Regions from separate parts of the Vibrio gigantis genome, predicted to be linked through region 1. Evidence: riboswitches for the same ligand, from Rfam matches in the RefSeq annotation. Region 1 holds a riboswitch; the other holds the start of a gene.
What was found. Region 1 has a riboswitch for lysine ahead of lysC (lysine-sensitive aspartokinase 3). Riboswitches for the same ligand answer to the same signal wherever they lie in the genome.
Positions count from the first base shown of each region.

Region 2: another riboswitch for lysine. It lies ahead of OCV56_RS05475 (Na+/H+ antiporter NhaC family protein); the one in region 1 lies ahead of lysC (lysine-sensitive aspartokinase 3).

Region 1 is NZ_AP025492.1:340,784-348,635, reverse strand. It holds gene uvrA (excinuclease ABC subunit UvrA) at 1-2,563, shown strand, start outside; gene OCV56_RS01630 (PglL family O-oligosaccharyltransferase) at 2,660-4,423, shown strand; gene OCV56_RS01625 (pyridoxal-phosphate-dependent aminotransferase family protein) at 4,524-5,663, opposite strand; lysine riboswitch at 5,840-6,017, shown strand; gene lysC (lysine-sensitive aspartokinase 3) at 6,126-7,493, shown strand; gene metH (methionine synthase) at 7,593-7,852, opposite strand, start outside.
Region 2 is NZ_AP025492.1:1,202,324-1,210,175, forward strand. It holds gene OCV56_RS05465 (inosine/guanosine kinase) at 1-510, shown strand, start outside; gene OCV56_RS05470 (H-NS family histone-like protein) at 699-1,109, opposite strand; lysine riboswitch at 1,474-1,651, shown strand; gene OCV56_RS05475 (Na+/H+ antiporter NhaC family protein) at 1,764-3,356, shown strand; His leader region at 3,547-3,683, shown strand; gene hisG (ATP phosphoribosyltransferase) at 3,737-4,633, shown strand; gene hisD (histidinol dehydrogenase) at 4,633-5,934, shown strand; gene hisC (histidinol-phosphate transaminase) at 5,944-6,984, shown strand; gene hisB (bifunctional histidinol-phosphatase/imidazoleglycerol-phosphate dehydratase HisB) at 7,115-7,852, shown strand, end outside.

The sequences.
Region 1 (7,852 bases):
TTCACATAACCCTCGTTCAACCGTCGGTACAATTACTGAAGTCTATGATTATCTTAGATTATTGTACGCGCGAGTTGGCGAACCTCGCTGTCCAGATCACAACACTCCCCTAGCTGCGCAAACCATCAGCCAAATGGTCGATAAGGTATTAGAACTACCTGAAGGTTCAAGGATGATGTTAATGGCACCGATCGTCAAAGAGCGCAAAGGTGAACATGTTAAAACACTGGAAAACTTAGCTGCGCAAGGCTTTATCCGTGCGCGCATTGATGGCGAAACCTGTGATCTATCCGATCCACCAGCACTTGAACTTCATAAGAAGCACACCATTGAAGTTGTGGTAGACAGATTCAAGGTTCGTCCTGATCTTCAACAGCGCTTAGCTGAGTCATTCGAGACCACATTAGAACTCTCTGGTGGTATTGCCATTGTCGGTTGGATGGATGAAACAGATCAAGAAGAAATCGTATTCTCTGCTAACTTCGCTTGTCCAAAATGTGGTTACAGCATGCAGGAACTTGAGCCTCGCCTGTTCTCATTTAATAACCCAGCCGGTGCTTGTGGTACGTGTGATGGTCTTGGTGTTCAACAGTATTTTGATCCAAGCCGGGTAATTTTAGATGAGAGCCTAAGCATTGCAGAAGGTGCGATCAAAGGTTGGGATCAAAAGAACTATTACTATTTCCAGATGCTAACATCACTGTCAGAGCATTATGGTTTTGATCTGTTTGCGCCATTTAACTCTCTACCAAAGAAGACTCAAGAGATCATTCTCAAAGGCTCCGGTCGCACTGAAGTTGAATTCAAATACATCAATGATCGTGGTGATATCCGCGTAAAACGTCATCCGTTTGAAGGCATTTTAAATACGCTCGAGCGCCGTTATCGTGATACTGAATCAAGCGCGGTTCGAGAAGATCTTGCTAAGTACATCTCAACGAAGTCATGCTCAAGCTGTGACGGTACTCGTCTGAGACTAGAAGCTCGTAATGTCTTCATTGGTGATACAACACTGCCAGAAATCGTTGAACTCAGCATTGCTGACGCTCTACAATTTTTCCAAGAATTGAAGCTAGACGGTCAGCGTGGACAAATCGCAGACAAAGTGATGAAAGAGATCAATGATCGCCTGCATTTCTTAGTCAACGTTGGTTTAAATTACCTGAACCTATCACGCAGTGCTGAAACTCTGTCTGGTGGTGAAGCGCAACGTATTCGTCTAGCAAGTCAAATTGGAGCAGGACTAGTTGGCGTTATGTATGTACTCGATGAGCCATCAATTGGCCTCCACCAGCGTGATAATGAACGTCTACTGCAAACCTTGATTCACCTCAGAGACTTAGGTAATACCGTGCTTGTTGTGGAACATGACGAAGATGCAATTCGTTGCGCTGACCATGTTATTGATATCGGTCCAGGAGCAGGGGTTCATGGTGGTCACGTGGTTGCAGAAGGTACCATGCAAGACATCATCGAAAACCCGAACTCATTGACGGGCCAATACCTGAGCGGTGCTAAAGAAATTGCAGTGCCAGAAAAGAGAACACCGATCGATAAGAAAAAGGTTGTCGAGATCATTGGCGCGTCAGGTAACAATTTAAAAAATGTCACTGCCACTATTCCAGTTGGTTTATTTAGTTGTATTACAGGGGTTTCAGGCTCGGGTAAATCAACGCTGATCAACGACACCTTCTTTAAAGTCGCCCACACTCAATTAAACGGTGCAACGACTGCGGTTCCTGCACAACACAAAAAGATAAAAGGCTTAGAGCATTTCGACAAAGTAATCGATATTGATCAAAGTCCTATCGGTCGTACACCAAGATCAAACCCTGCGACCTACACCGGGATCTTCACTCCTATCCGTGAATTGTTCGCAGGCACTCAGGAATCACGTTCCCGCGGTTACAAGCCAGGACGATTTAGTTTTAACGTTCGAGGTGGCCGTTGTGAGGCTTGTCAGGGTGATGGTGTAATCAAAGTGGAGATGCACTTCTTGCCCGATGTATATGTGCCTTGTGATGTGTGTAAAGGTAAGCGCTATAACCGTGAAACACTAGAAGTTCGTTATAAAGGCAAAACCATTGACGAAGTTCTAGAAATGACCGTAGAAGATGCGCGTGCGTTCTTTAATCCAGTTCCAGTGATTGCACGTAAACTGCAAACACTCATGGACGTAGGCCTCTCTTACATTCGATTAGGGCAAGCAGCGACAACCTTATCTGGTGGTGAAGCACAGCGTGTTAAATTAGCGCGTGAGCTATCCAAGCGAGATACAGGAAAAACCTTATACATTCTTGATGAACCAACAACAGGTCTTCATTTCCACGATATCCAGCAGCTATTGACGGTATTACATAGACTACGCGATCACGGTAATACGGTTGTGGTGATTGAGCATAACTTAGATGTCGTTAAAACAGCAGACTGGATCCTAGATCTTGGCCCTGAAGGTGGTCAAGGTGGCGGTGAGATTGTTGCAGAAGGTACACCTGAAGATGTGGCGTTAGTCGAAGGTTCACACACAGCTCGCTTCCTTAAGCCTATGTTAAATTTGAAGTAGGTGTAAAATAGCGCCCTGCGAGCACACAGAAAAATGTTAAAGTAACGGAGCTTGTTTCAGAGGGAACAAGCTCCGTTTTTATAAGGTTAGGGATTTATGGCAACAATACACACTAGCGGTACCCAGCTAGAAAATCAGGTCACTCAGCTGCCACTCAATAAAGCATTTCTGGCTTCTTTAGCTGTTGTATTCTTGTTAGCCATGCATTTTTTTATGCCGAACCCTGGCGGCTCAGGCCTTGCGTTATCATTTAACCCAACAACTTGGCTAGCATTAAGCTTCACCTTAGCAATTGGTTTTTATCAACTAGCGACAAATCGGGTACTTAAATATTCCAAGCTAACCGTAGGTTTACTGATCAGCTGCGTGATACTGACACTGCCGATTCTATACAGCAATGCCGCACCTCAAGGAGCATCAGGGCGCTTACTCGGGTTATGGGCAGGCTTCGCACTGTTCGTCGTGCTGCAGCAATTTAAGTTCAGCAATAAGCACAAGCAACGCATGTTGTGGTTCATTGTGCTTGCTGTGGTTATACAAGCACTCTTTGGCTATATGCAATATTTCTTATTGGAGCCTGGCAACCTATTTGGTTACAACACTTCTGCGAACCGACCATATGGGATATTCCAACAGCCTAATGTAATGGCAAGCTTCCTTGCTACTGGTTTTGTGCTATCTGCTTATCTTTTAGCGAGACAGCCCGCTAAATATAATCACAAGATTAGCGAGTCATTCTTACTGTATTTAACTCCAACCTTAACTGTACCCTTACTAATTATTATTGCGTCACGTACGGGATGGTTGGCAGCTGTCATTGGGTTTGTATGTATTCTGCCTTACCTATACAAATTCTCGACCAAGAAACGCTTCTACGGTTGGTGCGCATCAGTGCTTGTCGGTGTCATCGTCGCTTTTTCGGTGATCAGCCTCAGTTCGACTGACAGCCTCGCAAGCAAAAGGGCTAACTTAGAAAGCCCAAGAGCTTATACGTTTCCACAAGCTCTAGATATGATGATCGAAAAGCCATTTACAGGTTATGGTTACGGAAAATTTGAGTCTGAGTACACGCTATATACAGCTCGCCAACATCAACTCAACTCGAACTATCATCCAGGTCTTCCTTCAATGGATCACCCGCACAATGAATTCCTGTTTTGGGGAGTAGAAGGGGGAATTGTACCAATCATCGGGATCTTGATAGCTGCAATATTGGTTATGTCACGCATAGCAAGTTCTGCAAAAGGAACGCGACTAGCTCTGCTCGCTTTATTCATCCCAATCCTTTTACACTCCCAGCTTGAGTATCCTTTTTATCACTCTGCAATTCACTGGATAACGTTCATTATATTGATTTACTGGGTCGATCAACGCTCTTCCCGACATTATCAACAGCCGTTCAGTATCATAAGTAAAACCTTGTTTCGAGTATCGAGCTTAGTAATACCTATCTTGGTGAGTTTTTATATGTTGAGCGCTCTGCATACCAACTATGTACTGACTAAGTTTGAACTGTCTAAGCCAAAGAACCCAGATATTCTCAAACAAGTGACTAACCCAGTCGTTTGGAAAGATCGCTACGATTGGGACATATACAGCACCTACCTTAACATTGGTCTATATAAAGCCGATCCTAGCCTTATACAGCCTTACATTGATTGGTCGTTGGAGATCATAAAGAGCAAGCCAAGACCTGCTTTCTACAGTAACTTGATTTTGGCGTATCAAGGGCTCGGAGAAGAAAGTAAGGCGGAACAGATCCGTAGCGAAGCAAAGTTTTTATTCCCAAACAGAGACTTTTCACAGGTTCAATACAAGAAAATATCTCAAGCTGAAAACAACGTCTCGTCGGCAGAGTAACTAAGAGTTTACGAGATATTAATTCGTCGTATTACCTTTAAAGCAAACAAAAAAAGCGCACGTTCTCTCGTGCGCTTTTTTTAATTTCAGTTAATTACAACTATTTCAAAACATCTTTTAGCGCTTTTAGACACAGCGCGACATTCTCTTTACGAGCACCGTAACCCATTAGGCCGATACGCCACGCCTTACCAGCCAAAGAGCCAAGCCCAGCACCGATTTCAAGGTTATATTCTTCTAGAAGCTGCGATCTGATCTTAGCCTCATCAATTCCTTCAGGGAAATAAAGTGCGTTAAGTTGTGGTAAGCGGCTATCTTCATCAACCACAAACTTCAGTCCTAAAGCTTCGACTCCCTCTTTCAACTCTTGATGCATTGCGTGATGGCGAGACCAGGCATTATCTAGGCCTTCATTTTTCAGTAGCACAAGAGACTCATGTAGCGCATAAAGACTGTTTACAGGTGCAGTATGGTGATAGCTACGCTTACCTTCGCCACTCCAATAACCTAATACCAAGCTCTGATCTAAGAACCAACTTTGTACTGGTGATTGACGCGCCTTCATTTTCTCGACAGCACGCTGAGAGAAAGTCACTGGAGACAAACCCGGCACACAAGATAGACATTTCTGGCTTCCCGAATAAACCGCATCAAGCTGCCACTCATCAACCAGCAATGGCACACCACCTAATGATGTCACCGCATCGACAATCGTTAAGGCATCAAACTGACGAGCAATAGCCGAGATAGCTTGAGCATCCGATAGCGCTCCAGTTGATGTCTCGGCATGCACAAACGCGACAGCAACAGCATCGGGGTTTTCTGCCAATGCTTTTTCTACTTTGTCGACAGAAACAGGCTTGCCCCACTCGTCGTCAACAAGGATGGCTTCGCCACCACAGCGCACCACATTTTCTCGCATACGCTCACCGAAGACACCGTTACGACAAACGATTACCTTTTCACCAGGCTCAATCAAGTTAACAAAACAGGTTTCCATACCCGCGCTGCCCGGTGCAGAAACGGCAATCGTAAATTCGTTTTCAGTCTGAAAAGCGTACTTAAGAAGCTGTTTAAGCTCATCCATCATCGCAATAAACAACGGATCTAGGTGACCTATCGTAGGACGGCTCAAAGCCTGTAGCACTTGAGGTGAAATATCAGAAGGACCTGGTCCCATTAACGTTCGGTGTGGTGGATAAAAGCTATCGATAGCAGTAGTGAGTGTTAAATTAGACATGTACATCCCTTACGTTAATGTTGTGAACAATCCACCCTAAAGCAAATTGATTACCTCAGCAATTAGCCATAAGTATTGAGGTCAAACCACTGTCACATAATTGTTAAAATTATTTTTCAATAATCTCAAGTTACCAATTGACATTGTTACCGCAAACACGTTCAATGAAATGGCTATCTAGCAGAAGAGGAGCACTGCCCAGGCAGATGTTTTGTGGAACCGCATTTCCAATACAAAACATTTATGGGGAGCAGTGCCGAGATAATAAAAGGATGCAGGACCTTTATTATCGGTTGAGCGGGCTGAATCCCGTCAACTGTCGCCATTTCTATATGGTGAAGAGCTTCTGAGGTTACTATTCTAATAATTCCTCTCTTTTTGCTCTAAAACTCTCTTCGAAAAACATCGGACGTTGGATTACCCAACCGTAATTTTATTTTAGGAAGTCGTGGGAGATATATCGTGAGTGCATCTAATGTAGCTGGTTCTTTTAATGTCGCTAAGTTTGGTGGAACAAGTGTTGCCAACTTTGAAGCAATGAGCCGTTGTGCTGCCATTATTGAAAACAACTCAAATACGAAACTGGTCGTGAGTAGTGCATGCTCTGGCGTCACTAACTTGCTAGTTGAACTGGCGAATGGTGTTCAAGACAAAGCTCGTCGTCAGGAACTAATGGCGCAATTAACGGACATTCATAATGCAATTCTTGACCAACTCGCAGACCCAATCAGCATCGAGAAAGAAGTTCACTGTATTCTTGATGACATTGCAAGCGCTGCAGAGGCCGCATCATTCCAAACCAGTACCAAACTGACTGATCACCTCGTCGCATGTGGCGAGTTGATGTCGACACACATCTTGGCTCAAATCATTCGTGAACGAGGCACCCCTGCTGTTCGTTTCGATATCAGAGATGTAATGCGTACTAATGATGATTTTGGTAAAGCCGAACCTCAACTAGAAGATATTGCCGCTCTAGCACAAGAGAAACTTATTCCACTTTGCCGACAACAAGTAGTCGTTACCCAAGGCTTTATCGGTGCTGATAGCGAAGGCAACACCACGACTTTAGGCCGAGGTGGCAGTGATTATTCAGCAGCACTGATTGCCGAATCGGTACAGGCGATTGGTTTAGAGATCTGGACGGATGTTCCAGGTATCTACACTACTGACCCTCGTATTGCACCTAAAGCTTCCCCTATCCCTGAGATCAGCTTCAGTGAAGCATCGGAAATGGCAAATTTTGGTGCGAAGATCTTGCACCCATCAACTCTAGTACCTGCACTGCGCCACCAAATCCCGGTATTTGTCGGCTCCTCTAAAGCACCAGAATTAGGTGGCACTTGGATTCGCCAACAGGTAGAAAGCTCTCCACTGTTCAGAGCGCTTGCCCTACGATGTAACCAAACCATGGTTACACTCCGTAGCGCTAACATGTTCCATGCGTATGGTTTTTTGGCAAAAGTGTTCGAGATCCTTGCTAAACATAAGATCTCGGTCGATCTTATCACCACCTCAGAGATCAGTGTTTCACTTACTCTGGATCAAACGGACACATCAGGTGGTGCTCCTGAGCTACCTGAAGCCGCTCGTCTTGAGCTTGAAGAGCTGTGTTCTGTCGATATTGAGCACGATCTATGCCTTGTTGCCCTTATTGGTAACAACATGAGTGAAAGTAAAGGCTATGCGAAGCAGGTGTTCGGCACTCTTGAAGACTTCAACCTGCGCATGATTTGTTACGGGGCAAGTCCACACAACCTATGCTTCTTGTTGGATGAGTCTGTATCTAAACTGGCAATTCAAAAACTGCATCAAGAGCTATTTGAATAAGAGAGGCGGTTAACAGATTGGTTTGAATTAGCCAAATCACAGGAACAAAAAGGGTTGCTCTTGAGCAACCCTTTTCCTTTTTACGTTATGGAACAATCATTAGTTAATATTTGGCCCCAACCATCTCTCTGCCTCTAACATATCCCAGCCTTTACGGTCAGCATAGCTATCCACTTGATCCTGCTGAATCTGTGCAATCGCAAAGTATCGGGCATCAGGATGTGAGAAGTACATACCAGACACGGAAGCACCTGGCCACATTGCGTAGCTCGTCGTTAGCGACATGTCGATTGCTTTTTCAACGTCCATCAACTCCCACAACGTACCTTTCTCTGTATGCTCTGGACAAGCAGGGTAAC
Region 2 (7,852 bases), 860 kb from region 1:
GATCCACTGGCTGCATCAGATAAAGCGTTAGAGTGGGTAGATCTTGTTCTATGCACTGCGGGACCTGTTGGTCTATTTATGGCTGGCTATACGGAAGATGCAGCTAAGCGTGAAACGTCACTGCCTTTACTTCCAGGTTCAATTGCTGAGTTCAACCGTTTTGAATTTAGCCGCCCTGCGCATAAAGATTTATGTGAAAACCCAACTAAGGTGTATTCACACATTGCGCCTTACATGGGTGGTCCAGAAAAGATCAAAAACACCAATGGTGCGGGTGATGCTGCTTTATCGGCTTTATTGCATGATATGGCTGCTAATAAGTACCACAAAGAAAATGTGCCAAACTCAAGTAAGCACCAACATTCATTTTTGACGTACTCCTCTTTCTCACAAGTTTGTAAATATTCAAACCGTGCAAGTTACGAAGTGTTAGTTCAGCACTCCCCACGTTTATCACGTGGTCTTCCAGAAAGAGAAGATAGTTTAGAAGAAGCGTACTGGGAAAGATAAGGTACTTTCTTTAATCAGTGCAACTATCAGTTGGTTTCTAATACTGATAGTACAAATATAAAAAAGGCTCCGAAAGGAGCCTTTTTTGTTTCTGAATATATTTAATTCGTAAATAATACTTTGGTCGACTTAAATATTAATTCTATTGCTTAGCGTGTAATTGATTACTCACTAAGTAAGCTAAATGTTTAGATAGCAAACTCTTCTAGAGATTTACCAGCATCTAGCTGTTCTTGGATAGCTGAAGGTGTACGACCTTGACCTGTCCAAGTCTTCTCGTCACCGTTTGCGTCTACATATTTGTATTTCGCTGGGCGAGGAGCGCGTTTCGCTTTTGTTGTTTTAGATTTTGCTTCACCAGAAAGTGCAGCAATAAGATCGGCAACATCAATTCCGTCTTTTGCAATTTGTTCAGCAATAGCAGAAAGTTTAGCTTCTTGCTCGGCTTTAGCAGCACGTTCTTCAGCTTCAGACTCTTGACGCTCTTGTACAACAATAGTCAGCTTGTCTAGTGCTTCTTCAAGTTGCTCAAGAGTTAATTCACGTGAGAACGCACGAAGGCTGCGGATATTTAATAGAGTTTTTGTTAATTCAGACATGATATTTTCCATCAAGGTAAACTAAATAATCTTCCTAATAATAAACAGAGCCTAGGAATAAAACAAATAGTATTTCTTCTATTACATCTTTAAATATAAAAGTGAGATGAATAGTTGAAAATCCAGAGCTGTATTTCTATTGAATTTATAATAATTATTAAGATTATCTTAAAAATTGATATGTGACTGGTGGAGTAGTGAACTTATGTAGACTATTCTCTTATTGATTAGTTCATTAACAAAAAGCTATTTTTCTCGGAATGATATGTTGCATTGTTGCTCTTGATGAGTACAATTGCGGCTACCTGATGCGAAGCTTTGGTTAATCTGTTGTTAAACTCTGGTTTGCACGGTTAATAGTGTTATCGCACGTAGAGGTGCAATTATAAAAAGTAACTTCCGTTGGGGTGATGCCAATGAACGGGAATGAAAGGTGTAATTGCCGAAGTAAATTGTATATCTAAGCAATTTGCTGGGGTTGTGCTCAATAGGTACAACACTGCCATAGTCTTAATTTTAAACTATGGAGCGCTACTGTAGGGTTGGGTGAAGTGTTCACTTCCCTTTCGCTTAGTTCAACATGAGCTTGGTCAGCCGTATCAAGTTTGTCTGCAGTAGATCTCTAGCCAAATAAAAAACTGGTTTTTGAAGATCATGAATTTAATAGATTTTGCAACATCACCTTTATCTTTGCTTCCGCCCCTTGTGGCTTTGAGCCTTGCTATTGTTACCCGCCGTGTATTGGTTTCTTTGGGTGTCGGTATCATCATGGGTGCGATTTTACTTGCTGACTACTCAGTAGGTAACGCAGCGAGCTACGTGTTTACTAAAGCATCTGGTGTTTTCATCGAAGATGGTGGCATTAACACTTGGAACATGAGCATCATTGCATTCCTAATTATTCTTGGAATGACAACTGCACTATTAACACTGTCTGGCGGTACTCGTGCATTCGCTGAGTGGGCTCAGTCTCGCGTTAAGAGCAAACGTGGTTCAAAACTACTTGCTGCTTTCTTAGGTGTATTCATCTTCGTGGATGATTACTTCAACAGCTTAGCGGTAGGTGCTATCTCTCGCCCTGTAACAGACCGTTTCTACGTATCTCGCGCTAAGCTTGCTTATATTCTCGATTCTACCGCTGCTCCAATGTGTGTGATCATGCCAGCTTCTAGCTGGGGTGCATACATCATTACTATTATTGGTGGCATCTTAGTAACACACGGTGTAACTGAATATTCAGCACTGGGTGCTTACGTTCGTCTTATCCCAATGAACTTCTACGCTGTGTTTGCACTACTAATGGTGTTCGCAGTGGCATGGTTCGGTCTAGATGTTGGTAAGATGCGTGAGCATGAGATCGAAGCATCTCAAGGTCGTGGCTTTGAAGGTGACAACGATCAAAAGCAAGCTCACGATCTAAACGAAGAGCTAGACATCGAAGAGAGCGAGAATGGTTCTGTTTCTGACCTAATTATGCCGATCGTTTCGTTAATTGTTGCGACGGTTGCAGCAATGCTTTACACCGGCGGTCAAGCGCTAGCTGCTGATGGTCAAGCGTTTAACCTACTTGGTGCATTCGAAAATACCGATGTTGGCAAGTCTCTTGTTTACGGTGGCATCATCGGTCTACTAGTGGCGCTAGCGACTGTATTTAAACAGAAGCTATCTATGGCAGACATCGCAAGAACAATGTGGATCGGCGCAAGCTCTATGTTTGGCGCTATATTGATTCTTGTATTCGCTTGGACTATCGGTTCTGTAATCGGCGACATGAAAACAGGTTCTTACCTATCGTCTCTAGTAACGGGCAGCATTGATTACCACTGGTTACCAGTTATCCTGTTCCTTCTAGCCGGTATTATGGCTTTCTCGACAGGTACATCTTGGGGTACGTTCGGTATCATGCTACCTATCGCGGGTGATATGGCTGCTGCATCTGACATCGCGCTGATTCTTCCGATGCTAAGTGCGGTTCTAGCGGGTGCTGTATTTGGTGACCACTGTTCTCCAATCTCAGATACAACGATTCTGTCTTCTACAGGTGCTCGTTGTAACCACATCGACCACGTATCAACACAGCTTCCATACGCGTTGTCTGTAGCGTTCGTATCTTGCATTGGTTTCATCACTCTAGGTATGACATCTTCAATTGGCATCGCATTTGGCGCAGCGTCTCTAACGTTTGTTGCTGTATGTTTTGCATTGGCTTACTTCTCTCGCTGCAAAATGGCGACATGCAAAAGCTAAAAATGAAAGTTAATCAGTAAACTATCAGGGAGGCGTCGGCCTCCCTTTTTTGTGCCTGTTAATTTAATTTTAAGTTTCGTGAAAAAAGTTCGAATAAATGGTTGAAAAAGGATCTTACCTTAGTTAGTGTGGAGACAAGACAGCAAACAACCTAAGAGCTGATAAGTATGCGTAAATTAGTAATGAACATTCATCACCATCATCACCCTATCTAGTCTTTCGGGGAGATTTACGTATACCCGGGAGCAAGATTACTCCCGGAGGTTAAGTCAAAAGAATTTAGATTTAAACCCTCGGGATGACAGAGTCTTCCGAGGGTTTTTTAGTTTTAGCGTTTTTAAATAATCAATAAATTCAAATATTTGCACAGGGATACAGCAATGCAGACACAACGCCTAAGAATCGCAATTCAAAAGAAAGGTCGCTTAAGTAAAGAGTGCCAAGACCTACTTAAAAAATGTGGTGTTAAATTTAACATCATGGGTGAGCGCCTAGTGGTTCATTCACTAAATATGCCAATCGACTTGTTATTAGTTCGTGATGACGACATCCCAGGTCTTATCATGGATGGTGTGGTTGACCTTGGTTTTATCGGTGAAAATGAACTAGAAGAAGTTCGTTTAGACCGTGTTGCTCTTAAAGAGCCTTCAGAGTTCCGCACACTACGTCGTTTAGACTTCGGTGGTTGCCGCCTTTCTATCGCTATCAACAAAGACGAAGAATACAACGGCCCACAAGACTTAGCGGGCAAACGTATTGCGACAACCTACCCACAACTACTTAAAGCCTACATGGACGAGCAGGGTGTTGAATTCAGCACTTGTATGCTAACAGGCTCGGTTGAAGTAGCGCCTCGCGCAGGCCTAGCAGACGCTATCGCCGATTTAGTTTCTACAGGTGCGACGCTAGAAGCGAACGGCCTAAAAGAAGCAGAAGCTATCTTCCAATCTAAAGCAACACTGATTCAACGTGTTGGTGAGTTCGACGCTGACAAAACTGCATTGATTGAAAAACTACTGACTCGTATGCAGGGTGTTCAACAAGCGAAAGAGTCGAAGTACATCATGCTTCACGCGCCAACCTCTCAACTAGAGCAAATCAAAGCACTACTGCCTGGTGCTGAAGACCCAACGGTTCTTCCACTATCGACAGACAAAGACAAAGTTGCCGTGCACCTAGTAAGTACAGAGAACTTGTTCTGGGAAACAATGGAACAGCTTAAAGAGTTGGGTGCGAGCTCGATTCTAGTATTACCAATCGAAAAAATGATGGGGTAGTGGCGATGAGAACCGTTGTTTGGCAATCTTTAAGTGAATCACAGCAAGACTCGGTATTAGAGCGTCCAGCTATTACTGAAGGTGCAAACATCACAGCGACTGTTTCTGATGTTATTGCAAAAGTACGAAATGAAGGCGATGCCGCGCTTAAAGAGCTGACTGAAAAGTTTGATGGTGTAACTCCTGAATCCATTCGAGTCAGTTCAAATGAAATCGAAGAGGCGTGCGCTCGTCTAACACCAGAAATGAAGCAAGCGCTTGAGCAAGCTTATAGCAACATTGCTAAGTTCCACGAAGCTCAAAAGCCTCAACCTATCAAAGTTGAGACACAACCGGGCGTTGTGTGTGAGCAAGTGACTCGCGCGATTAATACTGTTGGCCTTTATATTCCTGGTGGCAGTGCGCCACTTCCGTCAACGGTTCTTATGTTAGGTGTACCTGCACAAATCGCAGGTTGTCGTAAGGTGGTGCTTTGTTCACCTCCGCCAATCGCTGATGAAATCTTGTATGTCGCTAAGCTTTGCAAGATCGACGAGGTTTACAACGTTGGTGGTGGTCAAGCGGTTGCAGCAATGGCTTACGGTACCGAGAGTGTGGCTAAAGTCGATAAGATTTTCGGCCCAGGTAATGCCTACGTAACGGAAGCGAAGCGCCAAGTGAGCAATGACTTCCGCGGTGCGGCGATTGATATGCCTGCTGGCCCGTCTGAAGTTTTAGTCATTGCCGATGAAACGGCTGATGCAGACTTCATAGCGGCAGACTTGTTGAGCCAAGCGGAGCACGGTCCTGATTCACAAGTGGTATTGGTAACACCATCTCCAATTGTGGCAGACCAAGTAACCGAAGCGGTACAAAAGCAGTTGAAAGAGCTGTCTCGCGCCACGATCGCTCAGCAAGCATTGGCTTCAAGCCTAATTATCATTGCGGAGTCGATCACTCAAGCGATTGCGATTTCGAACTTCTACGGTCCTGAACACTTGATCGTTCAAACCAAGAACCCACGTGAATTGCTTCCACTGCTCGATAATGCAGGCTCAATCTTCCTTGGTGACTGGTCTCCAGAATCTGCAGGTGATTATGCGTCTGGTACAAACCACGTATTACCGACCTACGGTTATACGAAGACATATTCAAGCCTAGGTTTGGCTGATTTCTCTAAGCGTATGACGGTACAAGAGCTAACAGCCGATGGTTTGAAAGGCCTAGCGCCAACTGTAGTAACGATGGCGGAAGCTGAAGGGTTGGATGCACACAAACGCGCTGTGACTATTCGAGTTGAAAAGTTAAATAAAGCGAAATAAGGGTAGGGCATGGAAAAGTTAGCAAGAAAACAAGTTCAGGCTCTTACACCTTACTTGTCTGCAAGACGCATTGGCGGTACGGGTGATGTATGGCTAAACGCCAACGAATCTCCGTTTGATAACGAGTACAACCTAAACCTGTCTCGTCTTAACCGTTACAGTGAATGTCAGCCTAAAGAGTTGATTGACGCTTACGCACAATATGCAGGTGTGAAACCAGAGCAAACACTGACGACTCGTGGTGCTGATGAAGGTATCGAGTTATTGATTCGTGCTTTCTGTGAGCCGAACGAAGACGCTATTCTTTACTGCCCACCTACTTACGGCATGTACGCAATCAGTGCAGAGACGATCGGTGTTGAGCGAAAAGTTGTGCCTCTAACCGCTGAGTGGCAACTGGATCTTCCTGCGATTGAAGCTCAGCTCGACAATGTAAAAGTAGTCTTTGTTTGTAGCCCAAATAACCCGACCGGTAACTTGGTTGATCGTCAAGACATCATCAAGCTGCTTGAAATGACGCAAGACAAAGCGATTGTGGTGATGGACGAAGCGTATATCGATTTCTGTCCAGAAGCGTCAACCGTTGATTTGCTTGAGCAATATCCACACCTTGCGATTCTGCGCACCTTGTCGAAGGCCTTCGCTCTGGCGGGCTTACGTTGTGGCTTTACGTTGGCGAATAAAGAGCTGATCGATGTACTGTTGAAAGTGATTGCTCCCTATCCAGTGCCAATCCCTGTTGCTGACATTGCCGTTCAAGCACTTTCAGAGCAAGGACTAGCGCGAGCTAAGTTCCAAGTTCTGGACTTAAGCGCCAACCGTGCGTATCTGCAGGCGGGCCTGATGGGAATGCCTGACGTTACGGTATTTGATGGCTGGGGTAACTACCTACTGGTTAAATTCCCGAACGGCGATGAGTTGTTTAAAGCGGCTTGGGACACGGGCATCATCTTGCGTAATTCGCCAATTGAAGATTGTGTTCGTATTAGTATTGGTAACCGCGAAGAGTGCGAAAAGACACTTGGATTTATTCGTAACTTTTATCAGTAACGAAAGGCTTACCAGTAATAACATTGCCAGTTTGAATTGATGAATCACAGCCTGGCAAGTGAAACCAATATTTTGGGTTAGCGTTTGATTTTAGCTAGGCCACCAGATTTAAAATTAAAAGGAAGTTCAAGTGAGTAAACAACAGAAAATACTTTTTATAGACCGTGACGGCACCTTAATTGTTGAGCCGCCAGTTGACTTTCAAGTAGACCGTTTAGACAAGCTAAAATTCGAACCGCTAGTGATTCCTAGCCTACTTGCTTTGCAAGACGCGGGTTACCGCTTAGTAATGGTCACTAACCAAGATGGCCTAGGTACTGATAGCTACCCACAAGAAGATTTCGATGCGCCACACAATATGATGATGGAGTTCTTCGAATCTCAAGGTGTTAAGTTTGATGACGTGCTTATTTGCTCTCACTTTGACGAAGACAACTGCTCTTGCCGTAAGCCTAAGCTAGGTATGGTTAAAGAATACCTGCAGGGCGGTAAAGTGGACTTCCAACACTCTGTTGTGATTGGCGATCGAGTGACTGACCTACAACTAGCTGAGAACATGGCAATTCGCGGTATTCAATATGGCCCGGATGCAGAAACAGAAGGTACGCTTAACTGGCCACAAATCGTTAAAGATCTGACGGTTAACGCTCGCGTTGCTGAAGTGGTTCGTACCACCAAAGAAACGGATATCAAGGTTGCAGTAAACCTTGATGAAACCGGTGGTAATAAGATTGATACAGGTATGGGTTTCTTCGACCACATGCTTGATCAAATCGCGACACACGGTGGTTTCCAAATGAACCTAACTGTGAAAGGCGACCTGCACATTGATGATCACCACACAGTAGAAGACACAGCACTTGCGTTA